3 regions of the Solibacillus daqui genome follow, and region 1 is predicted to be linked to each of the others. Evidence: riboswitches for the same ligand, from Rfam matches in the RefSeq annotation. Region 1 holds a riboswitch; each other region holds the start of a gene.

Region 1 (11,160 bases):
AAAATAAATGGTATCTCTGTCGTTCAGCCTGGAGCCAATGCTAAATGTTTTGCACAAATCGATGTCTCAATCGAGGGCGACAATATTACACATGAACCAACATTAGTTTACGTGGATGAATCATTACCTTCATTTACTGATGCTACATTTGATAGGTGGAAAAATGAAATGATTGGCGAGAGCGCATGCGATTTACAATACAGCGATTTTTTCACACCTCGCACCATGCAAACAGGTTATGTACAGCTTCTGCACGACATGCAAATGCACTATACAATGGCACAGTTATCAGTTATCGAGCTTCCGTATCATCAAAACGGTGGATTCCAAAAGCAAATTACTCGAAAAGATGTGTTACATAATTTACCGCGCCAAAATCGATTAGTAAAAATTGAAATGACGGGTGCTGAAATTCGAGAAGCACTCGAATTAAGTGCCAGTGTATTCGCTATCAATACGCAAGACAAAATCGATTTTAGTATGAATGTCCATTACCCACAGCCACAGCCTTTTGTTTATGATCTTTGGGGAGGCTTGGATTATGAAATTTGTTTAAGTCATCCTGTTGGTCAGCGAGTTGTCTCATGTGAATATAATGGACATGAAATGCAAGACAACGAAATATTTAGTGTTGTCATCAATAGCTACCGAGCAACTGGTGCACATGATTATGCTATGTTTCATAAAAATCCTATTTACGAAACTAGCGAATTTGTCCCAAAACTAATGATGGCATACATTCAAAAAAATAGCCCCATACAAACACAAGTAAAAAATCATTTCCTCATTCGGAAATGATTTTACTTTTTTCTAAAATTTTGTTTTTTCTGAAACTTTTTCCTTTTCGCTCCGTATATATTAATTAAATAAAAGGAGGTGTAACATGTTTGGGTACTCATTAGAAGTGATTTACTTAACCATTTTAATCGTCATCGGCTGCTGTACTGTTTTGTATTTATTTTTCGCTGACGTGGCAGACACTTCTTTAGACACAATCCCTATTTTCGATCCAGCAATTATTTTATCATTTATCACTTTTACAGCCGCAGCTGGATACATTTTCGAACACTTCACATCATTTACAAGCTTTATCATTTTAGTAATCGCACTTTTTATCGCGAGCATTTTTACCGCACTACTTTATTTTTTCTTACTTGTTCCACTACGCTCTGCCGAAGTTTCATTAGCCTATACTGATGAATCACTTGAAAGCCAAGTTGCTCGAGTAATTGTCCCTATTCCGTTAGACGGCTTTGGAGAAATTGTGATTGAAGGGGTAAATGGCATTATTTCAAAACGAGCAGCTAGTTTTCACAATTTAGAAATTCCTTATAATACCCACGTTTTAATCATTGAAGTTCGTGAAGGAACAGCTTTTGTAGCAATCTATGAAAACGAAGAATTTACATTTTAATATTCGAGGAGGATGTTTATGTTAGGTACACTTATTGCCATTGGCGTTGTCTTATTCTTAATTCTTGCTATTGTAGCGGTCTATATTATGAAATACCGCACAGCAGGTCCAGATGAAGCACTTATTGTTACGGGTAGCTATTTAGGAAATAACAATGTACATACCGATGAATCGGGCAATCGCATTAAAATTATCCGCGGTGGTGGTACATTTGTATTCCCTGTTTTCCAACAAGCAAGACCTTTAAGCTTACTATCAAGTAAACTTGAAGTAACTACTCCTGAAGTTTATACAGAGCAAGGCGTACCTGTTATGGCAGATGGAACAGCAATTATTAAAATCGGCGGGTCCATTTCTGAAATTGCTACAGCTGCTGAACAATTTTTAGGTAAAGATAAGCACGAGCGTGAAGGCGAGGCTCGTGAAGTATTAGAAGGGCATTTGCGTTCAATCCTTGGCTCAATGACCGTTGAGGAAATTTATAAAAATCGTGATAAATTCTCGCAAGAAGTACAACGTGTCGCCTCTCAGGATTTAGCGAAAATGGGCTTAATCATCGTTTCGTTTACGATTAAAGATGTACGTGATAAAAATGGCTACTTAGAGTCTCTCGGAAAGCCGCGTATTGCACAAGTGAAGCGTGATGCGGATATCGCTACAGCTGAAGCGGATAAGGAAACACGTATTAAACGTGCGCAAGCAGCTCAAGAGGCTCAAAAAGCAGAACTAGCCCGTGCTACTGAAATTGCCGAGGCAGAAAAAGATAATCAATTAAAAGTAGCAGAATATCGTCGTGAGCAAGATATTGCAAAAGCCCGTGCTGACCAAGCTTATGAATTAGAAACAGCTCGTGCAAAGCAAGAAGTAACCGAACAGGAAATGCAAATTCAAATCATCGAACGTCAAAAGCAAATTGAATTAGAAGAACGTGAAATTTTACGTCGTGAACGTCAATATGATTCAGAAGTTAAGAAAAAGGCCGATGCTGAGCGCTATGCGATTGAGCAACGTGCCATTGCCGAAAAATCGAAGCAATTGGCTCAAGCTGACGCAGATAAATACCGTATTGAAATGCAAGCACAAGCTGATGCAGAGCGCATTCGCTTAGATGGTATAGCAAAAGCCGATGCTGAGCGCGCACAAGGTACAGCTGATGCAGAAATTATTCGCCTTCGTGGTTTAGCCGAAGCCGAAGCAAAACAAAAAATCGCAGAAGCCTTTGAGCAATTTGGTCAAGCGGCTGTCCTTGATATGATCGTGAAAATGTTACCAGAATACGCAAAACAAATTGCAAGCCCATTATCAAATATTGATAAGATTACAGTCGTTGATACAGGTAGTGGCGCAAATGGCGGTGCTGGCAAAGTTACGGGCTACGCTACAGATTTAATGGCTGGTTTGCAAGAAACGTTAAAAGCATCATCTGGAATTGATGTGAAGAATTTAATCGAAACGTATGTCGGAAAAAATACTTTGGAACGATCCACTTCTGTTCCACATGAAGTATTTTCACAAGTTGAGGAATTAGTGAAGTAATAAGAAACAACAGGACTGTGCTAAAAGTGAAATTTCATTAGCAAAGGGCTTGTTACTTTATTAGAAAATTCACACCTTATGAATTGATTGAAGTGCAGGGAAAAATAAAGAATAACGCCACGAGCTAATACTAGCGCTCGTGGCGTTACTTTTATGTTATAGCTTAATCGTCCAACCAAATGGATCTTCTAATGTACCATATTGAATACCTAATAATGTATCATATAGCATTTGCGTTACTTCCCCGATTTGTCCATCATTGATAGCAATAATTTCATCTAACCATTTCAGCTCACCTACAGGAGAAATAACAGCTGCTGTACCTGTGCCAAATACTTCCTCAAGCGTACCGTTTTTCGCTGCAGTTAATACTTCCTCAAACGCAATCGCACGCTCTTCTACTGGGATGTTTTTCGATTTTAACACTTGAATCATCGAGTCGCGTGTAATCCCTGGTAGAATACTGCCGTTTAATGCTGGTGTAATCACTTTACCATCAATTTTGAAGAAGATATTCATGCTTCCTACTTCTTCAACATATTTATTTTCCTTACCATCTAGCCAAAGTGTCTGTGAGTAGCCTTGTTGTGCCGCTAATTCAGAACCTTTTAAACTTGACGCATAGTTACCTGCTGTTTTTGCTTCACCTGTACCACCTACTACAGCGCGTACATAATGCTGCTCTACTAAAATTTTCACCGGATTAATGCCTTCTTTATAATAAGAGCCTACCGGCGACATAATAATCATAAATTTATAGTTCTTTGCAGGATTTACGCCTAAATATGGCTCAGTCGCAATAATAAATGGACGAATATATAGTGATGTACCTGGTGAAGAAGGAACCCATTCACGATCCACACGAATTAATTCTTTTAACGCATGTAATGCTAGTTCCTCGTCAATTGCTGGGATACATAGGCGCGCATTTGAATCATTTAAGCGTTTGAAATTGCGGTCTGGACGGAATAATTGTACTTCCCCATCTTCTGTCAAATATGCCTTTAAGCCTTCAAATACCGCTTGACCATAATGGAATACCATTGCAGCCGGGCTTAATTCGATTGGAGCATATGCGGTAATTGTTGGGTTTACCCAGCCTTGCCCTTCCACATAGTCCATCACAAACATATGATCTGTAAATACTTGACCAAAGCCAAGCTGATCAGCAGGCGTTTTCTCTTTTTTATTTGTTATTAACTTCGTTGAAATTTGATACGTTGTCATTGTTCATGCTCCTTAACTAAAAATAGATTGATACACTCTATCATACCACTTTATTTTTAGAAAATTTATAATTTTGTAATATTTATTCAAAATATTTTTTTAGAGCAGTAATTTCATATATTGGCGCAGAGATTTTCTCTTTAAATGACTGTATATTTTGGTATTGTACCGCGACTAGTACTGCACAGGATGGCCCAGCAGAAGTATGTAACTCCACATTACTTGTATAGCCATTGCCGATAAAGCGTTCGATTTCCGTTGCAATACCCTTCGACCCAGTTGGCCAAATTGCTGCAATGGTTTCATCTACTAAGCCCTCATAAAGCTCATGTAATTTTGCTACTTTATTTGGATTAGCTAACACATCATTTCCAACAAGTGGCTCGCCTACAACAAAAAATGCACAGTCTTGTATCGTGCGTTGAAATTTTTTCTGACCAATAATCGTTAAAGACACGGCCGATTGTAGCGCTTGAAAATTGGACTCACTCGAACCAGTAAGCGGTGGCATGGCAAGCTTCATTTCGTCAAAGGCACGTTGAAAGCCCTGTTCGTAACTTGCCCAAACCTCATCACCCGAAAAATTGGCCATTAATAATTGAATTGGCTTAGCGCCTGCACAAAGCTGTTCTAATATTGCTGTACGCGCAGTGAAATAGGCAGTAATTTCGTCTGGTACGTGCACTGCGTCCAAATCTTTACTACCAATACAGCCCGAATTATCAATCGTCACGATGAAATCATTCACTTCAATTGCATTTCTCATGCATTCACCCCAACACGATGAATTACGGTTTTAAGAACTGGCATGACAACCGCCGCAATCGCAACATTGATTACAGTCGCAATGAATAATGAAGGCAATGCACCGATATAAAACGCTGGCGAAATTAAGAAATAAAACGGTAACGGTGAAATAATGCCATTCGCTACAATCGCAAAAACCCATTTCAAAAAGTGATACTCTTTTCGATGTAACCAGGCAAAAACAGCTACAATAACAAACATCTCAATCGCAATTAAAACATGAAATACGCCAAGTGGAAATCCTGAAGTTAACCCTGTTGCAATATGTCCAAACGCACCTGCTGCTCCTGCAAAAACAGGTGGTAAAAAAACCGCGCTAATAAAAGCCGGGGCCGAATCAAGTGCCGCAGTTGTAATCATTCCTACTGGCACTTTAATCATGCTGCCAATCACACAAATTGCGGCAATTAAAGCCGTTAAAATAATTAGTCGTAATTTATTTTTCTCCATAACTATCTCCTTTTAGTTGCTGAGGAATTCCATACCATACGCGCGTTACTGCGTCGGCGTGCGCACATAGTAATTGATACAAACGTCCACATGTATCTCGTAATTGACGTGCCTCTTTCTCTATTGGTACAATACCACGGCTCGTATCAGTACATATACAGTACAATAAATTATTTTGTGCCAGATGTTCAATTTGCTCAAATATTTCCTGCGCAATAATTTGTTCGGGTTGATTTAAAAAAGGTGCAATGATTTTTTCAAATTCACTAATAACAAGTACTTTTCCTGCATTTTCATACGATGAATCGGGTATTATCCCTTCAAAAAACACTGTATCTCTTTGTTTGAATTTTAAGATTTCTCTTTCTACATACGCACGTTTCCCGTTATGTGCGCCTCCGAGTATGACGTGCATTTCGTACCTCCTATAAAATCCTCAAGTGTTGCCCATTGTAACGTATAAATGGTCCGATGATTGGCCATCACTTGTTGAAATGTTTTTTCTTTAAGTCCAAATTGCGAAAGAAGTATTCGAATAACGCCACCATGCACAATGAAAGTGTAGTCTTGTTGCGCTTCAACGATTTGCATAAACGTCTGAACTACTCTCTGCTTAAATTGTTCAAAGCTTTCACCATTTGGCGGTGTTACATTGTACGGATCATCAATCCATGCACGATACATTTTATTATGTTGTAATTCTTCATACGTCTTCATTTCAAAGTCGCCAAAATGAAGCTCACGTAAACTTTGGTATGCTTTAAATTTTGCCTGCGGGAAATAGCGATTGGCAGTTTGTTCACAGCGCATTAAATCACTACCATAGACAATGTCTGGCTGCAAAATCGGTCTCATATTTACATTTTCAACAATTGGCTCATCCGTCCAGCCGATATATTTGCGCTTTATATTAGCATCCGTTTTTTCATGCCGAATTAAATGCACAGTAACACTGTTAGCCATAAAACAACCTCCAAGCTTTCACCTAATGCACCGAGTAAATCACCACTCATACCCCCAAAATTCCGATACGACCATTTACGGTAAATTACAACTACAGCTAGCATTATGGCTACTAAAATAAAGAAGCTATAAATCCCAGTATATATCAGCGCCGCACTCAGTAGTGTAAACAGCACTGCACTATAAATAATGAGCTGCTTTCTTACTACCTGCTCTTTAAAATAGGCGGCTAAACCTGTTTGTTTCGACGTATTCATTGTTACAAAATACACAAGCATCCCGATGCGCGCAATATATGGAATAATGACAATATACACAAGCATTGCTAGCTGCCCTTGTGCTAGTGTTTCATAAACAAAACCAAGCTTCAACAAAAGTAATGATACAATCCCTAACACACCAAAAGCGCCTGTGCGAGGATCATCTAGCACTTGCAATCGCTTATCTTTATCACCATATGAAAAAAAGGCATCACACATATCGATAAAGCCATCTAAATGTAACCCACCAGTAAAAATAACCATGCCAATTACAAGTAAAATCGACAATAATAAATTGGATATATCGCTATAGCTAACAAGTAAATACGCACCACAGCTTATCATTGCACCAATTACTAAACCAACGAGCGGTAAACTCGCATACATCCACGTAATCGAGCTTTTATTCATATCTAATTGCTTTTTTATCGGTATGAAAGAAAAAAACTGCCACGCTAATAAGAAACCTTGACTTGCATTTTTCAACCTGCTCACCCCCTATTTCCATCGTTGTACAAGTTGAAACTGTACTTCATAAGCTTCATGGCTATGCTGCACAAGCCATTGATGCAAGTTTCCTAACAACTTGCGATATAAATTCACTTCCTCATATTTTGAAGGCAGCTCGTCTAATACTTCATTCGATACAACTATTATTGTAGCACCTTGTACTTGCCAATTTTGCAATTGCTTTTGTAGGGATTCGATGCAGTTATTGATATATTCGCTACGATTTTTTTGCTGTTCACTTAAATAGAGCACATTTGAAAGCCATGTCGTAACACATTCAAATAATACAACATCATTAGATGATAATTGATTGATTTGTTGAGGTATTTCCACTTGCATTTCCACTGTTGTCCATTTGATTTCTTGCTGTATGCGATCTTGCTGATGTCGTATAATTCGCTTTTTCATTTCTTCGTCAAACGCGGCACCCGTTGCAAAATAGTAATAATGTTTTTCGTCCCCCAAAGCTAGGGCACGTTGCTCGGCATAGGCACTTTTACCACTACGTACTCCGCCAGTTATAAAGATCATTGTAGTCCACCTTTGCAAATAATTAAAAGAACACACCTACAATCAGGCATGTTCTATTATTATAAGCCTATTTAAATAATTCTGGGTATACGGCTTCTGCCATAATTTCTACCGCTTCACCTATACGTGGCCCCGGGCGAGACATAACATCTCCATCTACTAACACAACAGCCTTATCTGAAACTGCCTGAATTTGATCCCAGCCTGCACGACCTAAAATTTCATCCACTGCATTTTCCATATAAGTTGCTGGAGTAATAATTACTTCTGGATTACGTGTAATTACATCTTCTTCTGTTACGCTTAACCAGCTATTTTGGTCTGCGAAAATATTTTCAACACCGGCTGTATTCATAATTTCTTGTTGGAATGTATCGCTACCAGTTGTCCAAATGTCTGGAGCTGGTGATACTTCATAGTACACTTTTTTCTTTGCATCTACAGTATTTGTTTTCTCTTGAACTGCTGCAATTTGTCCTTTAATGTCTGCTACGACTTCATTTCCCTTTTCCTCAACGCCCATTACTTCAGAAAGCTGAATGATATCTGTGTAGACATCGTCAAATGATGTAGCTGAAGCGATGACAAACACCTTTAAGCCCGTGTCTTCTAACTGTGCAATTTGTGCCTCATCACCGGCTGTGTAAGCTACGACTACGTCTGGATTTAACTCAACGATACGTTCTGCGTTAATGACTGTTGACGTAGAAACACGTTCGATTTTTTGTGCCGCTTCTGGATATGTATCATAGTCTGTTGCACCAACAATTTGAGCACCGACACCTAATTCAAATAAAATTTCTGTATTACTTGGCTGTAATGATACGATTGTTTCTGGTACTTCCTCGAAAGTTACTTCAATACCGCGGTCATCTACAACTGTGTAGGGACCATCTGCCTCAGTTTGCTTAACTGGATCTTTTGATGCTTTTTCTTCGTCTGCTCCACATGCTGCTAAAAGTAGTGCTGCTGCAACAGGTGCAACCCATTTCATTTTAAAGTTCATTGTTTTGCTCCTTTTTCTTTTTCATTGGATATGATTTTGAGGTAAAGACAATTTCATCACATTCGTGTTGCTTGTTCATGTACACAGCCATCACAAACAATACATTGGCAAGTAAGCCTAAAAAGTCGAATAAAATTTCAGGAACATCTCTTTCCTCACTTACTTTATGTAATGCGCGATATGATTTTTTCGCTTCACTACGGCAAATATGAAGACGAGCCGCGCTTTCCACCCCTTGAGGTAATAAAAACTGCTGAATGGCTTCTTTTACTTCACTCACATAAAAATCATAACGATCGCTTAACCACTTTAAGTCATCTTCTGTAATCGCTAATTTTCCGCGCACTGAACCATTTACGTGATAAGCAAGCGGTTGTATGAGACGTAAATCTTCTAATACAATCCGACCGCGTTCATCATCCACTAATGTCGGAATAACTGCACCAATACGTGTCGTTAGTGAATCTGTACGAATTTCATAATCAACACAACTCGATTTTTCACGCATGAATGGATAGCACGAATAACGAATATCCTTCTTCAACTTTCTCAACCTCACTTCAAATTCATTGCTCTTTGAAATTTTAAATGGCATGAAAAAAGCCACCCAGAAAATGGATGGCTTCATAAAATCAAAAAGGTATATTTAAAAACGCTCATTTGATGTATGGCTGCCGTACATTCTCTTTATTTCCGAAGAGGTGTGTTACGATCAGAAAAAGATTGGTCTCCTGGCTTCGCGCTTCACTTTAAACATAAGCACCTTCCCGCTTTTAGCAGTGGTATTTTGCTTACTTTCATCTACGCTTACAGTTACGGATATAGCTTCGGATTTACACCGAATTCCCATTTATGCACTAGGCATCTCTTTCTTGCAAACTATTCAATTTGTAAAGTTTACTTTATCATACTGATGAAATTATGCAAATAGTTTTTAAATTCACATCGATTTCATGGATTAAAACATAAAATTTATACCTTTATAAGCAGCTCGGGCATTTTCCATATATTTCGAATTTATGAGCTTCTATTGCATAACCTGGCAGCTTTTCTCCAAGCATCTCCATCGGACACAGTGATAATTCCTTCACATTCCCACAATCGCGACAAATAAAATGATGATGGTGATGATCCGATTCACAATGCATGCGGAAATTACGTTCACCATTTAGCTCGGTTTCTTCTAAAATATCTAATTCAACAAACGTTGCTAAGTTACGATAAATCGTATCAAAGCTCATGCCTGGGAAGTCTTTTTTCAGCACTTGCAGTAAATCACGGGCAGTCAAATATTTATCCGTAGCCGCAAACATACCCAAAATTAACTCTCGTTTATCTGTTTTTTTATAGCCATTGTCTTTTAATATTTCCCACGCGCGTGTTGTATTCACTGTGCTTCTTCCCCTTCCACCTTAGTTGATAATTTTAAAACCATTTTTTTAATGATAATGACAAATAATAGAATGATAATTGAAGTTACGACAATCGTACCACCTGGCGCTAAATTTAAATAAAATGCACTCACTAAACCTATTAATACCGCAAGTTCACCAAATACAATCGCTAAAATAATCGCCTGTTTAAAGCCATGTGCTAAACGCATTGCTGCTGCTACCGGTAATGTCATTAAGCTAGATACTAACAATATCCCAACAATACGCATGCTAGCTGCAATGACAAGTGCCACAACAACCATAAATAACAAATGAATCCATTTTGCCGGCAACCCACTTGCTTTTGCATATTCTTCGTCAAAAGATAGAACGAATAATTCTTTGAAAAATAATACTAAGAATATCACCACGACAATCGCAATCGCAATGACAACAAATAAATCCTGTCTCGAAACAGCAGATACCGAGCCGAATAAATAGCTCATTAAATCTGTATTAAAGCCACTTGCTAGTGAAATTAAAATCGCACTAACCCCGATACCACCCGACATAATAATTGGAATTGCAAGCTCTTCATAGTGCTTATACAAACGTCGCAAGCGCTCGATTAAGATTGAACCACTTACCGACGCAACAATTCCTAAGTAAATCGGATTAAGCAGCGCCAAACCGGCAAAAGACTGACTTATGTAAAGACTTCCAGCAATGCCTGCAAGCGTTACATGTGACAGCGCATCCGCGATTAGCGACAGACGACGAACAACAATAAATACTCCCAGTAACGGGGCAATGACACCAATAATGAGCCCTGAGAAAAAGGCGTTTTGTAAAAATTCATAGTTTAATATTGCTTCGATCATAATGGCCTACTCCTCTTAATGAATCTTTCGAACAGTGTGACCGTTCCAGCTTTCAATCTGTTCTTCCGAAATCGTATCAAAATCATTTTTATAACCGTGGAAATGAATTGTTTGATTTAAGCATGCCACGTGGCTTACACGGTCTGATACGGTATCGACATCATGTGTTACTAAAATCATAGTCATTTTATGATGCCTATTT
Region 2 (11,160 bases), 1.2 Mb from region 1:
TATGTAACAGCTTCACTAATAATTGAACTAAACTGATAATAAAAACAGCAAAAAAGCATCCCTTCGGTTTGAAGAGATGCTTTTTCATTACACTTGTTGAACTTTTTGCGTAAAACGTGGATGTGCCCAAAGCTCACGCCATTTCATGCATGATGCCACAACGATTATTAACCCTAACGTTAACATAATCACTGATAAAATTCCGTTTAACACATTATAGCCACCTGCTGCTGAATTCCAGTACACATTTTTCACCATCCAGAAACCTGCAACGTTTACTGTTACATAAAGGTATGCTAATGGAATGAAGCATGTTAATGCGTAAATGCGCTTGTCCGCAATTTTTAATACGAATGTTACACCACATACTAAACCGATTGCCGCCATTAACTGATTGGATACACCAAATAACGCCCAAACTGACGCGATATCACCTGAATTTAACAGATAGCCCCACATTAAACATGCGAGCGCACTTGCACCAATCGCACCGGGCAGCCAATCCGTTTTTTTCAGTGGCTTATACACATTACCTAAAAAGTCTTGAATTAAGTAACGTGCTGTACGTGTTCCAGCATCGATTGCAGTTAAAATAAATACCGCCTCAAACATGATTACGAATTGATAGAAATAACTTGTTAAATGACTAAACCATTCGACACCAGAGAAAATCGACGCCATACCTACAGCAAGTGTTACCGCCCCTCCTGTACGCCCTTCTAAATCCATACCAATTGCTTCAGAAAGCACTGGTAAATCGACAACTGACATACCAAGTGTAGCAAATTTTTCAGGTGCTGAATTAATAGCAAAATAGTCACCTGGATGTAAAACTGTAGCTGCAATTAGTGCCATAACCCCAACTACACACTCTACTAGCATCGCTCCAAAACCAACAACGCGAATATCTTCCCAACGATCAAGCATTTTTGGTGTCGTACCTGAACCGACAAAGGCATGGAAACCAGAAATCGCACCACAAGCAATAGTAATCGATACGAACGGCCAGACAGGTCCCGCTACAATCGGTCCTCCTCCGCCTAAAAAGTCAGGAATAACTGCTGGGAATTGAATAACAGGATTAATAATGAATACACCAATAATTAATGCAATAAATACACCAATTTTCATAAAGCTCGATAAATAATCACGCGGTGCTAATAAGAACCACACTGGTAATGCTGCTGCAAAAAATGCATAGATTGGTAAAATTAATGATAATGTCGCTTTATCTAATGTTAAAAGATCACCAAGCCATGAACCTTGGATATTTGGTCCGAAGAAAACAGCAGCAATTAACAATCCTACCCCTAAAATCGTTGATAACTTCAAATTGCCGGTAAATTTATTGATAACCCCCATTAACATCGCAATTGGAATTGTTGCTGCTACAGCAAATGTACCCCATGGATTATCTGCTAATGCACCTAAAATAACCATTGATAAACCCGCCATTGTTATCGTAATGATAAATAGCATCGCTAAACCTGTACAAAATCCTGCAACTGGTCCTAGTTCTTCACGCATTACTTCCGAAAGCGATTTACCGCCCTTTGTCATCGAAGCAAATAATACTACCGCATCATGTACGGCTCCACCGATTACTGCACCAACAAGTAGCCAAATATACCCCGGTAAATAACCAAATTGAGCAGCTAAAATAGGACCAACTAAAGGACCCGCCGCAGCGATTGCCGCAAAGTGATGACCAAATGCTACCCATTTATTCGTTGGCACGAAGTCCTTACCATCATTATTGGCATGCGCTGGTGTAGGCATATCCTCATTAATTTTTAAAACCTTTTTTGTAAAGAAAATTCCATAAAAACGATAGGCAATAACTAAAATACAGATTGCCGCAATTACTAAAGTTATGGCATTCATGAGCTTCCTCCAATATGTATCTATTAATCAACAATGCATTTCATTATTTTTAGATAATTCCAAATAGTTTTACATTGCTTTGTTTTCATAATCCTAGCATCTTTTATGTTATATAACAATCATTTTTCCAAACTCAACCTGTTATATATACAGATGCATTTATATAGTAAAAACACACTTTTTAATAGAATTTTCAAAATTTAATTTATACAATTTTACTGTTTTTCACGTCAATATTATTCTAAAAAAGTTCACATTCTTTTCAAATTCATAGTCTATTGTCTAAAAAATAATATTGCAATCGAAAATCATCTCTTTTAGCGTAAATAGCATAAATCAATCATTGAATTGGTATAACGAGTTCACCTCGTTAATAAAAGGGAAGTCTGTGAAAGTCAGACACTGTCCCGCAACTATATTTGGGAGTTTATTAGCAAAAGCCTTTTTCATTGGAAGATGCGATTAAATTTTGATCATAAGTCAGGAAATCTGCCAATTTCATGGCATCGATCAACCTACGTGGATTTAGGGAAGATGTTAATATTTGTCGCACAGAAAGCACAACAAAAAATGTGTCATTCAAATAGTTGCCAGTCATGGCTTAAAGAAGCAAGTCATTATGCCGACACATACGGCTATCTGATTATGATAAAAGCCGCACTTGGTGGTCATTCGTCTTATTGAAAGTGCTAATCATAAGGCTACTTAGGGCAGCCACATGGTGGATTCCTTAAAGAATTGCAACATATTATATTAATAAATCGTCAATCTAAAATGGTACGACCATGTGAACTATTACCAAAGTAGATTTATCACTAATTCAGCAAATGCTAGAGGATAAATATCCGCAACGGAAATTTACGAAAATGGAAACAACTGTTCAAGCTCCTAAAGATGGCATCATTAAAGACATTTATGTACATGCGGGCTCAGCCCTATCAACTGGCGATTTATTAATCAAATTCGAATAGATGAACTTACCCAAAAAGGAACACAGCTTAGTTTGTGTTCCTTTTTCCAACGTTTTTGTTGAACTAGAACTATTCAATACTAAATATTCTTAAAATTTGAATTTTTATTGACGAAACGTTATTTATCGCTTACACTAATTATAGTTTACTAATATAACTTTATATGAATCGTGTAAGTTATGGTGCTTATGAGAATAAGCTTAAAAGGGAAGAACGGTGTGATTCCGTCGCTGTCCCGCAACTGTATAATCGGAGTTTTTTACAAATGCCACTGGGTTAAACCTGGGAAGGTGTAAGAAATGTTGATGATAAGCCAGGAGACCTGCCAGAAACCAGTACACACCAATGCTCACGTGGAAATGAGTGGTGAAAATTCTCGTACGTCAAACGAATTTAAATGCCTTGTTTATCAGGCTTATTTGAATTGACATTTACCGACCATCTTCCATCTTTATGCGAAGATGGTCTTTTTTAGTGCTTGTCGGATGTCGATTTGTCTTAACTCTCCCCTATAAAGTTAACAAATCGGCATCTTGGAATTACTAAGATTTTCCCAAACAAGTAGTAGCTTCGTGCTAAAGCTCCTACTGCGAAATGGTTAGTCATACATGAAACACATTTCTTACATTGCCGAACATAGACTTTCGTGTTTTACAGATGATTAACCATTATTGCAAAATAATAAGGTTATTTAACTGAATAATTTTTTACTACCACTCATTCCTTGTTAGTGTAAGCAGTTTCTAAATAGCTTGAAAATTACGTTTACCTAGGAGGAAAATAAAATGATTGAAACTTACATTGATCTTTTAAAAGAGCAAATTATGCAAAATACATTAGGTAACACGGCAAAAACCTTAAACGAAATTGCCGAATCATTAAAACAACAATACACTGATCACAGTCAAGAAATTTCACAGGCTTTGCAACTTGTAAGTTTTGAACTTTCAGGTGAACCATTATTAGAAAAGTAAACTGTACACTATTTGGTGTGAAATGGTGACATTCATTTTGAAACGAGCTGTTTTTTTGATGGAAACGAGATTATATTCTGAAAAACAAGATTATCTTGAAAAAACGAGATTATTTCATAAACTGGTCGCTTTTATCTAAGTAGCACTCCAACTCAAAACGAGCCCCTAAATAAGAGGCTCGTTTTTCATGTCATATTTGAGTTTCTCCCTATTTAAATAAATAGAAATTCTGCTATCCCTTTATTACGTCTAAAATACTGATAAAGACGCTCATTGTTATTGATTTATCCAATCATATGCCTCGTAAGCAGCACTTGTCAGCATATATTCCCATAAATTCTCAATTGAATCATTACGTAACGCGCAAAATAAACAGGCTAACGCCACCCCATGTGAGACCACTGCAATGTTCTCATAGGTTGAGGCGAGCAGCTGCTCATGAACATGCAGCATGCGTTTTGTAACTGTGGCAAAGGATTCCTGTGATTGTGCCCTAAAATGCTGAGGTGTTTCCTGATAGCATTGATAGTGCGAATCGTGTTGTAATTGTTCAATCCATTTCCCCTGCCAGTTTCCTAGATAAATTTCACGAAGCTCGGCTCTTTGATGGATTGTATCATTAGGAAACATATAGTTCGCTGTAGCAACCGCCCGTTGTAGATCGCTACAATAAACAACATCAGGTTTCCACATAATTTGCTTCGCTAGTAAAACCCCATGCTGGGTTAACGGCGAATCATGCCACCCCTGTAATCTCCCTTGTTTATTCCACTCGGTTTCACTATGGCGATAATAACGAATTGTTTTTGACATAATCTTCAATCTCTTTCTTAGCTTGCTCCCACATGGTTTCTGTTTTTACTGCTATACGGAACCATTCTCCATGTAAGCCCTCATAATTTTTCGTATGGCGCAGTACAATACCGCGCTTTAATAAATAACTAAAAAAGTGCTGCGTATCATAAATTGCTGGTAATTTAAACAGCAAATAATTAGCTACGCTATTTGTATATATACAATCAATAGAATGAAAATAATATTTCATCTTTTTTAGTAAGTTCGCACTGTAATCCCTAGATTCTACAATAAATTTTTGTTGCTCTAGACAAATACAACCTAGCTCAATTGCTATATTACTTACACTCCAATGCGGTAAATAAGGACGTAATTTTTCAACTTGTTGTCCTAGCAAATAACCTAAACGAACACCTGCCATCGCAAACATTTTCGTCATCGAACGTACAACGATAACATTTGCATAATGTTTAATTAGTGTAATTACGGACTGGGCTTCATCTGTCCAATCGATAAATGCTTCATCAACGATAAATACGCACTGCCGATGCTGTTTGATTAATGCTTCAAGCCACTCATGATCATGCAGCACACCTGTTGGATTATTTGGATTACAAATATAACAGGCACGCGCATTTTGCAATCGGTTATGTAAATCATTCATATCAAATTCATAGCATTCTATGTCATTTGCCACTATTGATTGAATATGGCAATTATGCTGCTGCAACGTTCGCTTATATTCTGAAAATGAAGGCTCTAACACCACCACATTTTGCCCCTTAAAGTACTGTGCTAGAAGCATTAACCCTTCTGCTGCACCATTTGTAACAAGCACTTGATGTAACTGTACAACATGTGATTTTGCAACAAGTGAACGAAATGGCTCTGCTTGCTCATGTGGATAAGCCGAAACCTTTTCGATCAGCTTAGGCCATGCCTGTATGATTGCAGCTGGTATTCCTAAAGCATTGACGTTTTCACTCAAATCAATTACTTGCTGTGGCATTGTTATTCCCATCGCTTCATATAAAGTGCTTGCATTAGCTCCATGTGCTGGCAATTGCATAGAAAATCCCTCCCAATAGTAAACATCCGTATGTACAACGCTGCATTTGTTTAAGCGCTTCTAAAATATGTTGTTTGCCCATGACAAACAATGGCTCGCCCATATACGCGCGAAATGATTCTAGTTGACCATAACGATTATAGCCACCTAAACGAATCCCAAGCTGGTAGGCCGTTGCAGCTTCTAAATATCCACTGTTCGGACTTGGATGCTTTTTCGCATCAACAAGCCACTGTTTAAAGCGCTCACGAAATGTTTTTGACGAATAATTTTTCGTTATAATAAGTAGCATAAAACCCGAAATACGGCTAGGTAAAATATTGGCGACATCATCTAATTTCGCTGCAAAATAACCAAAATCCTCATAGCGCTCATTTTTATAGCCAACCATCGAATCCAGCGTATTAATCGCTTTATAGCACCAGGCGCCCGTTGAACCAAATAATAATGCATAAAACAAAGGTGCCGTAATGCCATCACTTGTATTTTCCGATACCGTTTCAATTACACCGCGCACTATTTCAGGTTCATCTAAATGCGCAGTATCTCTCCCAACAATCCAGCTTAAATAGTGGCGGGCATCCTTTATGTCACCGCGCTGCAAGGCGTCATACACAAGCATTGCAGCCTCCTTTAACGACTTTTGTGCAAGCGCCAGACTAATAAAAGCTACCTCAATCGTAAACCAGAGCGCAATATGAATTTTCATGGCTAACAACACAACGAAAAATACTGCGCATGTTGTCGTCATCACAACAAGTATTACGGTCAATAATCCTTTTACCTTACGAAATTTTGTATGATTCCATTTTCGTTCAAAAAATGAAATCATGTTACCTATATAAATAACGGGGTGCTTCCATTTCCTTGGATCTCCCAGCATTTGATCGCTGACAACCGCCAACAAACAAGCTAAAAATAATAGCATAACCTCACCTCGTAAAACTTCAAATACCGGTATACAAAATGCGTACACCGGTTCGATTTAATCATTCATTAAGCTAGTAATTCATATATTTTTTCCATATTTAAATGTTTGCGTACATGCGTATCTAACATTTCATATGCCTGTTCTCGTCGTTCAAAGTCTGATAATACAGCCTCTGAAATCAGCTCAAGTCCTTTGTTCTCACGAATTTCATTAAAATAGCTGCGCGTAAATTCTCGATTTTGGAAAATACCGTGCACATATGTACCAATCACTTTTTCTGTGTAAACACCATCTGTGCGTCCATCCTCAAATTCGATAAATGGCTGTACTGCTGACAGCATTTCGCTACGCCCTAAATGGATTTCGTAGCCACTAACCATATGACCTGTACACGTAATACCATGAACTTGAATTGTTTGCTTTTCATCTATAAATGTCGTTTCAATGGGTAATAGACCGAGTGCGACATATGTCCCACCACTGCCCTCGATCGCCTGCTCATCACGCAATGTTTCACCGAGCATTTGATAGCCACCACAAATTCCAACGATGCGAATATTCGTATGCTGAAGCTGCAAAATCCCTTGCATAAGCCCGGTTTGCTGTAGCCATAAAAAATCTTCTACTGTATTTTTTGTACCGGGGATAATCAATACATCTGGCTTTTTCAAGTCTTTTAATGAAGAGACAAAACGCACACCAACCCCTGGCTCTTCGAATAATGGATCTAAGTCCGTAAAATTGGAAATACGAGGCAAATGAATAACCGCTACATCAATAGCAAATTCGCTTGCTAATGGCTTTTTCAAGCGCAAGCTCGACAAAGCCAATGAATCTTCTGCTTCGATTTGCACATCAATATATGGAATCACCCCAAGTACTGGAATACCTGTATAGTCCTCTAGCCAATCAATACCGCTCGTTAATAATTCCTTCATGCCACGGAATTTATTAATAATAATTCCTTTCACTCGCGCTCGCTCAGATTCATCTAACAGCATGAGTGTACCAACAAGTGACGCAAAAACACCACCGCGCTCGATATCTGCGACTAAAATGACTGCTGCATCTGTTTCATGAGCCATACGCATATTAGCAATATCGCGGCTCTTCAAATTTATTTCTGCAGGGCTCCCAGCACCTTCTAATACGAGCACATCATAATCTTTCGACAAACGCTCTAATGATGAGCGCACCTCTGGCATCACTTGTTCCACAAAATTTTCACGATAGCTCATCGCATCCATATTGGCAAAATGCTTGCCGTGTAAAATAACCTCTGACACCATGTCCCCTTTTGGTTTGAGCAATATAGGGTTCATATCCGTTGTCGCCTCAATTTTGGCTGCCTCTGCTTGTACACCTTGTGCACGTCCAATTTCACCGCCATCTTTTGTAATATATGAATTGAGCGCCATGTTTTGTGATTTAAACGGAGCAACACGGTAACCATCATTTGCAAAAATGCGACAAAGTGCGGTACAAAGCACACTTTTTCCAACATCTGAAGCGGTACCTTGAATCATTATTGCACGCACTAGAATTCAAGCCCCTTCATCGCTGAGACGTCCTGTTCTTTATAGTAATGTTTTGTAGGTTCAATCGTTGACACAAGATCAGCCATTTCAAGTAATGTAGGGTGTGCTGAGCGTCCAGTAACGACTACATGCATTTTTGTTGGTCGATTTTGAATTGCCTCAAGTACTTCTTCAAGCGGTAACACATCGTCAATTGGAAACTTGGTAATCGCAAGTGCATTATTCAATTCATCTAATACAAGCACATCTGTTGTTTCGTCCTGCAACTCGTTTTTGACAATCGCCCATGCATTTTTTAATGCTTGACGGTGTTCTTCCGGTGTTTTTGTCCAAGTAAACCCAATTCCAAGCTGTACCGTTTCGACACCTAATTTTCGTAAGGCAATTTGCTCGCCATATGTACGGTCAGGAGATTTAATAAACTGAAAATATTTTACGTTCATCCCACGGCCAATTGCGCGTAAGGTTACACCCAATGAAGCCGTTGTTTTCCCCTTTCCTTCACCTGTATATACAAGTAGCATCCCTTTTCGCGCCATTGTAATCCCCCTAAACCCACGTTGTTTTTTCAGTAAATGGTGTTCGTTTTTTTTCTGTAGTAATTGGCGCTTCTGAATAACCGATACAAAGTGTCCCGATTAAACGTTCATTTTCTGTTGCGCCGATAAATTCATGGAGAGCTGTATCATGCACTAAACCCACCCCACGTGTACGCCAAACCATGCCTAAATCAAGATTTTCTGCCATTAGCCACATGGACATAATGGCACTGCTTACAGCAAATGTATTGTCAATCGTAGCACCTTCATCGCCTTCGACAACTTCTGACGTTACGACAATAATTAGTGGCGTATTTGTCACTGCCTTCATCGAACTTTCTACCAGCTGCGGCTTTGTTGGAAAACGCTGCTGTAAATAATCCAAAGCAACTTGTTCAAATTGTTTTAAACTTTTCCCTTGTAGCACATAAAAATGCCATGGCTCACGCATACGGTCGTTCGGTGCATACGTTGCAGCCTCTAACAAGCTTTCAATTTTCTCACGCTCTACCGGCTGTGGTAAAAAATTGCGAATCGCGCGTCGTTTTTTTAATGTCTCTAACATTTATTCAACCTCATTTCTAATTGATTTTTCACAGGCGGTTAGCCAATTTTTCACAAGCTGTGGATTTGATGCGAAATGGAAATGTGTATAGCCTGCCACTAAGTTTTCCTGTAAGTAACCTTCCTGCTGTGCGCGGAATCGCCCTTTACTAAAATACGCTGGTGACTCATGCGTGCCTTCATATACCGAATAATGGAATTCATGCCCTTTAGCCTGTTCGTGCTGTGAAATAAGGAAATTGCCCGCAACACCGCTAATTTCACGATAACCAAGTGCCGCTAATTTCGTTTGCATTTTAACACTACCTGGAATCATACCGACCATCGGAAAGCTTTGACCATCACGATTTCGAATGCTTTCGGTTAAATACATAAAGCCTCCGCACTCCGCTAATGTCGGTACACCACGCTTAATCGTTTCTTTAACAGAATATAGCGTCTCTTTGTTTGTCGCAAGTTCACTAGCAAATTCTTCTGGGAAGCCACCACCAATATACAAACCTTGCGCAACTTCTGGTACAACTTCATTAGCAAGTGGTGAGAAGAAATGAAGTACCGCGCCATTTGCTCTCAGTAATTCAAAATTTTCTTCATAATAAAAGTTGAAGGCTGCATCCTTTGCGACGGCGATATGTATCGGATTTACATTTTCTGCCGCTTCAAAAATCGTTGAACTTTGTTGTAACACTTTCGCTTTCGTGACCTCTAACAGTAAATCTAAATTGACATGCTCCTCAATTGCGGCTGCTAATTCATCGAAGTAGCCGTCCAATTCACCACGTTCAATGGCTGGCACTAGCCCTAAATGACGACTCGGTAACGTCGGCACAGCACCTTTTGGCAAATAGCCGAGCACCGGTACATTACACTCATGCTCAATCGCAGCTTTAACGATTTCAAAATGACTTTTACTGCCTAATTGATTAACAAGTACACCGACAATATTGGAATTTTCATCTAGCGATTGAAAACCTTTAACAATGGCCGCAACTGAGCGTGCCATACTTGCCGCATTGACAATTAAAATAACCGGGCTTTTTGTAATTTCACTAATATGTGCGGCTGAGCCTTCATTTGATAACGGGGATTTCCCGTCATAAAAGCCCATTACACCTTCAATAATTGCCACATTAGCATCCGCACTATTTTTTGCGACAATCGATTGCACAACCTCTTCAGTCATCATATAGCTATCAATATTACGAGAAATGCGCTTTGTTACGGCGGTATGATAGGTCGGATCAATATAATCTGGCCCACATTTGAATCCTTGAACAGTTAAACCTCTTTTCATCAATGCGCGCATGATTCCAATTGTGAAAGTCGTTTTCCCAACGCCACTTCCTGTTCCTGCAAGTACAAAACGATTCATATTCATACCTCCTCAAAAGCTATTCGTGCAACTGAAATTGTGACATTGCCGCTTTTCTTTTTTTCTAGTACCCATGAATTCGCATTTGCATAACGCAACGCGGCTGGCTCACTTACACCATAAGCACCCGTATATTTAAATACCGTTTCAGATGGGTTCGACAACGGCATTTCATTTAATTCTTGCGGGCTATACGTTACAAATTGCCAATGATTTTTGGCAGTTACGTCTATAAAGCCCTGTTCATCCTTTTTCAAATCAATTGTTGCAATGGCTTTCACGCTTTTCTTACTTAGCTTTAACTCGGCTAATGTTGCATCAATGCACGCTTCGATTTCCTCAGCGGACGTGCCACGGTTGCAGCCCATCCCAAGAACAAGAGATTTTGGGCGATAAATGACCCCGTTTTCTAAGAGCACTTGTTCATGCTGGTCAATTATTCGGTCTGTAATAAGTAATGTCGCATGAGGCTGTGCGGCGATAGCAGCCGCTGTTGTTTCATAAATATTTAACGTGGCTGGCA
Region 3 (11,160 bases), 1.2 Mb from region 1:
TACATATAATGTCATCGAGATACCTTGATCGACATGCTGCTGTGCGGCTGCGTATAAATCAATAAGCTCGTAAGGATTGACGTCATAGGCTTCTGTATAAAGATCCTTGTTATCATTCGTTAAAAACGGCATCGGATAAATTGTTCGACTGTCTGCGTAGTCACGAACCTCCACACGCTCTGTTACAGGTGAGATTGACGCTGTACATGAACGGATGTAGGAAATGGATCCCGTAGGCGCGATCGCTAAACGGTAGCTATGGAAAAGCCCGTATGTTTGAACATCTACTTTTAACTGCTGCCACATTTCGTTAGTAATGATTGGCGTTGAACCTAATGCGTGTTGAACGATTTGGTCAAGCTCCGTTATTTCTTTCGTAATATATTTTTCAAAGAAAGTACCTGACGCATAATCACTATCATCATAACGATAAAACGTTTCTTTCTTCTCTTTTGCTAATTCCATAGAAGCTTTTATTGAATAATAATTCAATGCTTCCATAAAAGCGTCGATAAAGGCGATTGATTCCTTTGAACCATAACGAATGCCACTACTTACTAAATGACCATGTAAGTTCATAACACCTAGTCCAACCGAGTGCATTACCTTATTGGCTTTTGATACGGAAGGAACATTAATGATGTCGGTCATCGTCGATACGTTAGTTAATAAGCGCATCGCAGTTTGTACTAGTTGTTCAAAGCTATGTACCTTTGTCGCTTCGTGAATATCAATTGAGCCTAGGTTACATGACACATCTAAGCCATATTCATTTGGCTGATTTTGATCGGTAATCACGCTAGTTTGCTGATACTGAAGAATTTCAGTGCATAAATTCGACATTTTTACGCGACCGATATTTTTCAATGGGTGAGTGTTATTTACATTATCATCCATTATTTCAAACGGGTAGCCTGATTCAAATTGTGCTTTTTTCACTTCGGTATATAATTTACGTGCATTGATGCGTTTTAGCTTACGGATATTTGGATTATCCAAAAGCTCGTAATACATCTCGGTCATCGAAATTTCCGACATGCGTTTACCATATTCTTTGTAAATATCATATGAACTAAACAACACGATGTCTTTATCACGGCGCATAAGTTCAAAGAAAATATCTGGTATGATAATGCCGGTAGATAGAGTAGCTAGACGAATTTTGTCATCGGCATTTGGCTTTTTCGATGAAACAAAGCTTTCAATATCACCATGGAAAATATTCAAATAGACAACCCCAGAGCCATTGCGCTGACCAAGCTGATTGGAATAGCTAAATGAGTTTTCTAACAACTTTGCAACTGGCATAACACCACTTGCACGGTTTAAAATGCCTTTAATCGGATCACCTAGTGGACGAAGGTCGGTTAAATTTACACCAACACCTCCACCTAATCGAGATAACTCTAAGCAATAGCCTATATTTTCAGCAATGGAGTTCATCGTATCATCCATCGTTAATTTAAAGCATGAAACCAGTTCTCCACGCGCTTTTTTTCCGCTGTTTAATGCAGTAGGGGTAGCGGGCTGATAGGCAGTCATAATTGCTTCTATTGCATTTTCTGCTAATGCTTCATCACCTTGTGCAAGGTATAGAGCAATAATAACAATGCGATCCTCATATTTTTCTAATATTTCTTTGCCATCTCTACTTTTCATTGCATAGCTATCATAGAATTTAGACGCACTCATAAATGAAGGGAAGCGGAATTTATAAGCATACGCCTTTTTGTACATGCGCTTAATGAAATCCATAGAATAACGTTCAATAAATTCCTTTTCATAGTAGCCTTCATCCACCAAATAGCGTACTTTTTCTTCGATATCAATAAAATAGCGAAGACGCACATTGATTTCCTCTAAAAAGTAACGGCGTGTCGCATCCTTATCTTTTTGTAAATCGATTTCGCCTGTCGCACGGTAGCGGTTGAGAATATCGTTGTTAAGAGTTAAATATTGTTTCATCATCTAGCCTCATTCCAAATGGAGTTATAAAATTGCTTTATTTGCTCATAATCAGCAGTTGTTCCACGTAAATCTAGCTTTGCGATTAAGGGAAGCTGGTAATAGTTCGCTAATAAATCACCGGCACGGCCAAACATCGAATGACCAAAATTTCTATTGCCACTGACAATGATTCCTTTACAAAGCATGTGGTTCTGCTGCATATAATTTTCCACGACTAGGGGAACCGAGCCTAGTCCATCCGTATAGGTGAACAGTAAAAACGGCTTTGTTATGGATATCGCTTGATCAATTGCGATTGCAGGTAAACCAAGTTTTCCGACAATGCTTTGAACGTTCCCAGTGCGTGAAGCATAAACAATCATGCGCTAAGCTCGGCAATACGGTCCATAATTGAGCTAGGCTCCGCAAACCATTCTCCATTCACCTCTAACACAGGTACTGCTAAAAAGCCTGCATCCACTACTGTTTGCTTCGCATTTTCGTCATGATCAATATTTATCACTTCTACTTGTAAATTGGCTGTTTCAAGTTCTGATTTTACCCATAGGCATTTTGGGCAAATTGTTTTTGTATACAGTTTCATAATGGTATCCCTCACTAATGATAAATTTATTGTGCTATAACATTTGGGCAAAGAAAAAAGCTATCCAATTAAAGGATAGCTTGAAATGGAAACAAAAATTAAGTTTTCGTTTCCATTTCCTATTCCCCGAAGAAATGTACGTGAATTTAGCGTGGCAGGTCTCCTGGCTTTGCGTCATTCCTCCGACACCTTCCCGTGCATTGACACAGTGGTTTACGTCTTCAGTCAGCTTTTACAGTTGCGGGGACAGCGTTGGTTTTGCACCAAACTTCCCTATTAAACTACATTTAGTAGTACCGCGTTAAATTAACACAATATCTAGTTATGAATATGAGTATAAGTGTTCGTATGTTAAAAGTAAAGCTAGACTTTAAAGTCGGACAACTGACTCTTTATAAATACTTCGCAAAAGTATAGTTCTTTTGTGAGAATTTCTATTTGCGTTCTGATAGCTATTTTTTATTCTAGCATAGATTTATTATTTAACTAGGATTTTTGCTAAAACGATTCGTTCTTAATATCCATTCTTCTAATTTTCATTGATTTTAGAAAAAGCAGAATGTTAGTTGAATAGTAAAAAATTGAAAAAGGATACCATTCAAATGATGTGCCAATGCTATACTGATTTTTTTTCTTCCTGCCATTTCACATAATTGTAGCTAACCTGCACGATGAAAATAATCACAACAAAAATAACGTAACCGATAAATAGGGGACTCAACCCTAATAAAAAATACATAAAAACAATAAGCAATAGAAAAAACGGTATCGAATAAAACGTGCGTAAAAATTTTCGACGATAAGATAAGCCGAAATAAGCAAATTTAAACCCTTTGTCAACTTTTGGCTTGTTTCGATAATACTTTTTTAAGCCAAACGTCAAAAGCGAAATAATGGTGAGATTGATCAATAGGCTCACCCAAAAAACAGAACTACTCATCATTTAAATTCACCTCTATTACTCATAAAATTTGTATAAATTTGTGAATAATCATAATTATACCAAATAAAACAAATGGTACAAAGTTGTTAGCAGAATGACAAGTTATTTTATTGATGGGTAAATTTATACTCGTGAAAATTATAATGTTGTGCGTTAAAAGTGAAAACAGGTGACACTACAGCAAGCGTAATTAATTATTGAACAAAAAAAGCTACACCTACATGAATTATACAAAGCGCACGAGATGCATATGTTGAAAGACAAGTAATTTTGGGGAAATGCACTACAAATAAACTCGAATGAGGTGTCGACAATGCGTAGCTGGCAAAGTGTAGCGTTTAAATGGTATTTAATTATGCGCGGATCGAAAAAAAAGTTTCAAGATTCCAAATTATTGGATGATTTTATAGCAAGTAAATATAACGAGTTACCATACCAATTAGATGAGTCCTTTCGAGTGAAGAAAGACATTTTGAAAAATGAAATCAGCGGAATGCGATATTATACAATTAACGAACAGCGCAAACCGAAAAAGGTGATTTATTATTTTCACGGTGGCGCTTATATTAATGATCCTCTAAGCTTTCATTGGCGTTATTTAATAAAACTTGCCAAAGCTACAGAGTATACAATTGTAGTGCCGATTTATCCGAAGCTTCCTCGACATACAGTACTTGAATGCTATGAGGCGATTTATGCTTTATATGAGCGACTGTTAGAACATTATGATGCCCCTTTTATTTTTATGGGAGATTCAGCAGGAGGTGGATTAGCACTAGGTTTTGCACAAGATGTAAAGTTGTTAAAAAAGCGGCAGCCTGAGCATATTATCCTGCATTCGCCGTGGTTAGATGTGACCGGAGAGGACCCTCGCTATAAACAACTTGAAAAGTTTGATCCGATGTTAGGGATTCAAGGGGCACAAGAGCTGGGTCGATTGTGGGCAAAGGATGTTGGAATAAAAAATTACAAGGTCAGCCCATTAAATGGGGATATACAAGATATTGGGAAACTCACACTTTTCGTTGGAACAGGGGAGCTTTTATTGGTGGATGCACATATGCTACGTGAAAAAGCGCAGCAAGAACACGTGCCGCTCCATTATTTTGAATATAGTAAAATGAATCATGTATTCCCAGTATTTCCGGTTCCAGAGGCAAAAAAAGCATTTAAAGAACTGTTAAGCATTATTCAAACATAATGTTAAGTAAGTAGGAGGTAATAACTATAAAGAATATAGATAAATTTTCAGGAAAAGCACAACATTATAATCAAGGTCGTCCCTCGTATGCACCTGAATTAATAGATGATTTATATAAAAATGGTTATTTAACACCACATTCTATAGTTGCGGATATCGGGGCAGGTACTGGTAAATTCACAGAGCTAATTTTGCAAAAGGGCAATACGGTGTTTGCGATTGAACCAAACAACGACATGCGCGCTGTATTAACTGAACGATTTCGGTATTTTGACACCGTGATAATACTGAATGGAACAGATGAAGCTACATCGTTAGCGGATCATTCAGTAGACGCTATTACTGTTGCACAAGCATTTCATTGGTTTGATATTGAAAGATTTAAACAAGAATGTACGCGTATTCTAAAACCAAATGGTCTAGTTTTATTAATTTGGAATATGCGTGATGAAGCGTCACCAGTTAATCAAGAGACATATCGAATTTTTCAAAAGTATTGTAGGAACTTTACGGGATTTAGTGGAGGCATTAAACAAAACGACGAGCAAATTTCAGCATTTTTTGATGGTGATTTCTTTGTTAAAAGCTTTTCAAATCACCTATATTATTCAAAGGATGACTTTATTGCACGCAGTTTATCCGCATCTTATTCGTTGAAGCAAGGGGACGATCTATTTGAGGATTACCTGCAAGAGTTAACAAATTTATATAATCGATTTGTCGTAAATGGGGTACTTGAAGTCCCAAATAAAAGTGTCGCTTATATTGGGAAATTATAAATATAGCCATGCGTAGCAGTTCAATGATTACTACGCATGGCTTAGTTTTTAATCGAAATTTCTGTCACAATTTTTGTTACCGGTAAATAGGTGATTTCACAAAAATAATTTCCATCTGCAATATCTTTGAAGTGCTCAGATTTAATAGAATATTTTTTGTTATCGATTATCACTTCTGTTGTATCTAAGCTATTACCGCCACCACTAACAAACTCGAGCGTACAAGCACCGGCAGTTGACTTCGTTTGCTCTGTTTTTAAATAAAAAAAGTCCGTGGTATAAATACTAGCAACAACAAGTGTAAATACCATTAGCACACCAAGCATTATAATAGGCATCTTATTTTGCTTCTTTAATTTAAAGGTTTTAATCCAAACAAATAGCACTATAAAAAACAGTAGTACAAATACGATGAGTCCACTATAAAACCCAAGTAACATAATCGTCGCCCCCTTAGTCGATAATAATTATACGGATAAATGATTAATAATGTTTCGATAAATTGTGAATTTTTTGTAATTTCAGTTGCGTCTATATTTTTTTTACTGTATAGTCTGTAGTTAATCGAAAGGAGAAGGTTGTATGCAATTGAACTTGTCGCAATTATTTACTACTAATCATCATCATAAATAAAAGTCTTGCTATCTTTATTAAATTTTTTAATATCGAATAGGAAGACTTTTCGTCGTGAAATCGTATACATAAAGCCACTTGGAGCTTTATATAGATACGATTTTTTTATTTGCCAAAAATCGAAGGGAGCGAACGAATATGAAGAAAATGGATTATCAAAATGTAAGAGGAACTCAAGATTTTTTACCTGAGCAGGAGGTTGTACGCCGAAAAATTCGCGGGACATTAGAAGATACATTTATCTTATATGGCTGTAAACCATTAGAAACACCGATGCTTAACTATACGGAGCTAATGGCATCAAAATATGCGGGTGGTTCAGAAATTTTACAGGAAATGTACACACTAACGGATCGCGGCGAACGTGACTTAGCTTTGCGCTATGATTTAACCATTCCATTTGCCAAAGTAGTTGCGATGAACCCAAATTTGGCAATGCCATTTAAGCGCTATGAAATCGGTAAAGTTTTCCGAGATGGACCAATTAAAGCAGGGCGTTTCCGAGAATTTACGCAATGTGATGTAGACATAGTTGGTGTAGCGTCACAAGCAGCTGAAGCAGAGCTCATGATGATGGCAGTCGATGCATTTGAAAAGTTACAAGTGTCGGTTCAAATCCAATATAATAACCGCAAGCTTTTGTTAGGCTTACTGCAATTGTTTGAAGTGTCTGAAACTGCGATGAATCGTGTCATTTTAATATTAGATAAAAAGGAGAAAATTGACCGAATTACTCTAGTTAAAGAGTTGGCTGAATTAGCACTTACACCTGCAACACTAAATAATATTGAGTCTTTTTTAGATGCTAATCCATCGCTTTCATATTTTGAAAATTACAGTTTCCAAAATGATTTTATTGCACAAGGGGTAACAGAAATTCGTGAACTAATGGATTATTTACAAGCACTGCAAATTGAAAGTTCATGCTTATTCAATCCGTTTTTAGCGCGAGGCTTAGAAATTTATACAGGAACGATTTACGAAATTTTCTTAACAAATGGTGCCATTAAATCAAGCATCGGCAGTGGTGGACGTTATGATAATGCTATTGGTGGACTGATTGGAACGGATGCGTCATTTGCTACAGTGGGCATTTCATTTGGCTTAGATGTTATTTATACTGCGTTTGAATTAGTAAACAAAATAGAACAAAAACCACGCGAATTTGATGTCTACATTATTCCAATGAACACATTAAAACAAGCTTTGTACCTTGCAAAAGCTTTAAGAAAAACTGGCCAACGTGTTGAAGTAGAGCTATCAGGGAAAAAATTATCGAAGGCAATGGATAAGGCCAATCGCGAAAATGTTGGGAAAGTTATTGTACTAGGAGAAAATGAAGTTGCGGCAAATAAAATTGCCATAAAAGATATGGAAAGTGGTCGAGTAGAAGAGGTGGAATTTAAATTTTAATTAAATGAACTGTCATATGTTTATTTATTTATTTATTTATTTATTTATTTATTTTCAAAAATTTAATTGAACCGGGGTGAGATGAATAGAGATTTAAAAATGCATATAGGTATATTAGTGGAAGCAATAATGTAACTCGCACGTGTCATTCCGTTTATCGAAATGAGTGGCTAATTAACTTCATTCTTTTCAAAAATTTTTAAGAAGACTGCCCTATTAATAGGCAGTCTTTTTGTGGTGAACGTTTCAATAACTGTAAAAACGTCCACTTTTTAGTTTCATTCGTCTTGAACTCGATTTATTTTACTTTATCCTATCACCTTTGCTTAGTACAATGTCTAACCTAACAGAAGGGATGGATACCAGGGTGTATATAAAGTGTTATTTACAATTGATTGATGTGTTTTCGATTATACATGTCCCCACATTAAAGAAATTATTTTCACTTTTTAATGTTACTTGCACTGAATAATCTTTACTTGTTTCAAAAATAAGTTTTTGGCAGTTTTCAAGAAGTACCGTTAATTGATTTTCAGTAAGTATAGTTTCTTCAAAAACGGTGCATAGCATTTTAAAATCAGAAAGTGTAAAGTTACCGAAAATATGGATTTGTGTGATACCAGATATATTATTCTCACTAGAATTAGGGACCATATATTTTTCAAACCCTTTTCGGATTTTTTTACTATCTAGTTGTTGAAATCCAATTTGAAGGGGGACATTTTCAAAAAAATTCAAATAACTATTTTGCCAAGGCATTGTTTTAGAAAACAATTTAAAGAAAAATTCAATTTTTATTTTTTCAGGATCGGAAATTGAAATTTCTTGTGTTTGTAAACGTTGAACAACCTCATCTAAGTTATTTACATCTAGCATTAGGCAAATTAGCCCTCGTTGTCCGGTATTATAAGCATGGACCCATTCTTTTTTCCAACCGCCCCCGTCATTACTATTTATTGTTATCAATTCAAAATACTCTTGCCCAATCCAAATGTTAGTTGCCCTAAATCCTTTTGTTCCCTTACCTTTCTTTACATTATAAGGGAGACCAGCTTTTCTTATATTTTGAACTTCACTACTTTCTTGCTGGTAATGAGGAGTTACATTCATTACTAAATGATCTATCTTCATAATTGATCGCTCCTTATAATCAATACTCAACATTGAGTATTGATGTATTTTTTTGTTCCTCCTAATAGAGGAACAAAACTAATTGCAATTATAATTCTTTAATAAATCTTTCACGAAGTTAATTTGTTGTTTTATAATATTCACCATATTATTTGATACAATAGACATTAATGGTGAAAGCCCAGTTGATAAATGTTTTTCTTTTATTGATATTCCACTTTCGACTATAACAAGTTCACGTTCAAGCATTGTTAATTGATGTCTTAATGCTTCAATTGCTCTCTCAACGTCTAATTGCTCAATAAATGATAAACCTGCGTAAAAGGATAGGGGATAAGGGACATCTGAAGAGATAATTGAATTGTATACTAAGTCTTTTAAATGTTCTTTTCCTAGCTCAGTAATTTTATAGATAGACTTTTGGCGATTACCACTATGTTCAATTCGATCTATTTCTATAAAATTATTCTGCTCAAGTTTTTTTAAAGCGTGATAAATAGAACCTACTAGTACTCCCGACCATCTTTCTGCTTCGTTCTCTTGCAGCATGTTTTGTATGTCATAACCAGACATTGGCTGCATATTTAATGCTCCTAAAACAAGGAGTTGAGTCAAAAAATTCACCTTCTCAAAAAATACTTTACATTGAGTATTTTACTTTGATTAAATTATCCATGTCAATAATAATTATGTGAGATAGGTGAATTCAATTAGAAGAGTCTCTTTAGAACCCAGTATTTGATCGGAAAGTACATCGAATTTTGCAAGTAAATAGTTGACGTAGTTGAAGTGGCGAATACTGATGTAGTCATAATAGAAGTCATTTTAAAGGGGACTATTTCCACAGACATAAAAAGAAGCGCGTCAAATTTAAAATACATCCCGAAATTAAACAAAAAATAAGACTCGATACAGGTGTATTCACATCGTGTTTTATTATTTAAGCATGCTACTAATGTCCATATTCTTTTATAAGTCTATAATATTCATAGCCAAATCCGCCTATCTTTTCAATAGTATTGTAAAAAATCTCAATAGAAGTAAGGGCTTGATTAATAGCGCTTTTTGAGTTATTCAGTATTCTCATATAGTCATTTTTAGAATTGAGATACTTTATCTTAATTTGTATTTGTTGTCTCCCGGTTGTGATTTGATTACATTCCAAGCAGCGATAGCATCGTTTCTTGTTTTAGCTTTGTTCGCTGGATCAGCAAAATAATCACGAATAAATTGATTATATTCAAATTGAGGAGCGATTTTCTTCGTATAAGTAGGATCTTTAAGGCGATGCTGTTCTTTGTGCCAAGCATTAATGACGTCTTGATATGTTTTACCGATATTCTCTTTAAAATAGTTTTGAATATATGTGGAAAAATGAAAGTTAGGAATATGCTGTTTAAAAAAGTGACGTACAGGCTGGCTACATGTATGTCCTTTTTTGATTAGTGTTTCCAATGTTAAATTGTTTTTTCCAACGCTTTGTTTTGAAGATTGGCTACGTTCTGGCTTTACAACTTCACTCGTATCTAAAAATAGTTTAATTCGGTTTGTGATATCCGCCTTAGAACCGGTTGCACTAAGTCCGTGTTCTCGGCAAAATTGCTGTAGCTCCTCTTTTAGCCAATAATAATTAAGAAAATCATGTATTTGTATATCTTTGTTTAATAATGGTCGCATAGTAGGCTCCTTTTGAAAATTTATCCATATATATTATAGAACGTTTGTTCTTTGTTTGGCAATGGGATTTTAATGAATTAACTTTTCATAGTTAGCTACTTTGCATTATTTATAGTGTTATTATAGAAAAAATGGCATTAATAATTTACAGAAACGGCAGATGAAACAATATGAGCAACCTATTCGTAGTAAGTGATATTCACGGACATTACAAGCAATTTGAAGAACTATTAACGTATTGGAATCAAGAAGATGTACTAGTGATTTTAGGGGATTTAATCGATCGTGGGCCGCAATCCTTACAGGTAATTGAAAAAGTAATTGAACTTAAGCAATCATACGGTGATAATGTGGTTTTTGTTAAAGGCAACCATGAAGATATGCTGCTGAATTTTTTAAACAATCCAATGGAAATGCAGGAGCATTATTATAAGAATGGTGGTAAAGAAACGATGCAAAATTTACTTGTTCTTTTACCTGCCTACATAATGGAACAACCATATATCTTACAAGCCAATGAAATAAAGGAGCATTACAAATCACAGCTAGCGTTTTTGAAATTAGCTCCCGTATATAAAATTATTGGCAATGTACTTTTCACACATGCTGGCTTTAATTCTGAGTTTGCAACACTTGAAGAAACAACAGAGCGTGATTTTATTTGGATTCGTAAGCATTATGAAATAACAAATAAAACACCGTATATCAATGTGTTTGGTCATACACCCTTAACGTACATCCATGAATCTAATGATGTATGGCTTAGTGATGACAAGTGCTATATTGCCATTGATGGTGGTTGCTATATGAGCGGGCAGTTAAACGCAGTATT

Evidence for each region. A riboswitch is a leader RNA that binds a small molecule or an ion and turns the genes downstream of it on or off. The one in region 1 is predicted to bind cobalamin.
Region 2: it holds a riboswitch for cobalamin, as region 1 does, so the genes downstream of both, O7776_RS11615 (biotin/lipoyl-containing protein) here and O7776_RS05480 (hypothetical protein) in region 1, are expected to answer to the same signal.
Region 3: it holds a riboswitch for cobalamin, as region 1 does, so the genes downstream of both, O7776_RS11540 (glutaredoxin family protein) here and O7776_RS05480 (hypothetical protein) in region 1, are expected to answer to the same signal.

What each region holds. Positions count from the first base shown of each region.
Region 1 is NZ_CP114887.1:1,170,452-1,181,611, reverse strand. It holds gene O7776_RS05535 (bifunctional metallophosphatase/5'-nucleotidase) at 1-798, shown strand, start outside; gene O7776_RS05530 (NfeD family membrane protein) at 884-1,414, shown strand; gene O7776_RS05525 (flotillin lipid rafts scaffold protein FloT) at 1,433-2,950, shown strand; gene O7776_RS05520 (branched-chain amino acid aminotransferase) at 3,107-4,177, opposite strand; gene O7776_RS05515 (hypothetical protein) at 4,260-4,943, opposite strand; gene O7776_RS05510 (ECF transporter S component) at 4,940-5,434, opposite strand; gene O7776_RS05505 (bifunctional adenosylcobinamide kinase/adenosylcobinamide-phosphate guanylyltransferase) at 5,421-5,849, opposite strand; gene O7776_RS05500 (histidine phosphatase family protein) at 5,801-6,397, opposite strand; gene cobS (adenosylcobinamide-GDP ribazoletransferase) at 6,370-7,152, opposite strand; gene O7776_RS05490 (bifunctional adenosylcobinamide kinase/adenosylcobinamide-phosphate guanylyltransferase) at 7,156-7,698, opposite strand; gene O7776_RS05485 (ABC transporter substrate-binding protein) at 7,766-8,704, opposite strand; gene O7776_RS05480 (hypothetical protein) at 8,694-9,248, opposite strand; cobalamin riboswitch at 9,409-9,588, opposite strand; gene O7776_RS05475 (Fur family transcriptional regulator) at 9,685-10,095, opposite strand; gene O7776_RS05470 (metal ABC transporter permease) at 10,092-10,958, opposite strand; gene O7776_RS05465 (metal ABC transporter ATP-binding protein) at 10,974-11,160, opposite strand, start outside.
Region 2 is NZ_CP114887.1:2,392,353-2,403,512, forward strand. It holds gene O7776_RS11605 (hypothetical protein) at 1-36, shown strand, start outside; gene O7776_RS11610 (carbon starvation CstA family protein) at 88-1,884, opposite strand; cobalamin riboswitch at 2,217-2,395, shown strand; partial or broken gene O7776_RS11615 (biotin/lipoyl-containing protein) at 2,748-2,855, shown strand; cobalamin riboswitch at 3,019-3,199, shown strand; gene O7776_RS11620 (hypothetical protein) at 3,641-3,829, shown strand; gene O7776_RS11625 (histidine phosphatase family protein) at 4,106-4,642, opposite strand; gene O7776_RS11630 (pyridoxal phosphate-dependent aminotransferase) at 4,611-5,693, opposite strand; gene cbiB (adenosylcobinamide-phosphate synthase CbiB) at 5,668-6,621, opposite strand; gene O7776_RS11640 (cobyric acid synthase) at 6,690-8,162, opposite strand; gene O7776_RS11645 (cob(I)yrinic acid a,c-diamide adenosyltransferase) at 8,162-8,701, opposite strand; gene O7776_RS11650 (nitroreductase family protein) at 8,712-9,266, opposite strand; gene O7776_RS11655 (cobyrinic acid a,c-diamide synthase CobB) at 9,267-10,637, opposite strand; gene O7776_RS11660 (cobalt-precorrin 5A hydrolase) at 10,640-11,160, opposite strand, start outside.
Region 3 is NZ_CP114887.1:2,372,282-2,383,441, reverse strand. It holds gene nrdE (class 1b ribonucleoside-diphosphate reductase subunit alpha) at 1-1,965, opposite strand, end outside; gene nrdI (class Ib ribonucleoside-diphosphate reductase assembly flavoprotein NrdI) at 1,965-2,330, opposite strand; gene O7776_RS11540 (glutaredoxin family protein) at 2,327-2,551, opposite strand; cobalamin riboswitch at 2,688-2,867, opposite strand; gene O7776_RS11535 (alpha/beta hydrolase fold domain-containing protein) at 3,808-4,695, shown strand; gene O7776_RS11530 (class I SAM-dependent methyltransferase) at 4,716-5,474, shown strand; gene O7776_RS11525 (cobalamin biosynthesis protein CobN) at 5,516-5,914, opposite strand; gene O7776_RS11520 (histidine--tRNA ligase) at 6,246-7,520, shown strand; gene O7776_RS11515 (transporter) at 7,902-8,651, opposite strand; gene O7776_RS11510 (PadR family transcriptional regulator) at 8,730-9,266, opposite strand; gene O7776_RS11505 (DUF6434 domain-containing protein) at 9,765-10,328, opposite strand; gene O7776_RS11500 (metallophosphoesterase family protein) at 10,499-11,160, shown strand, end outside.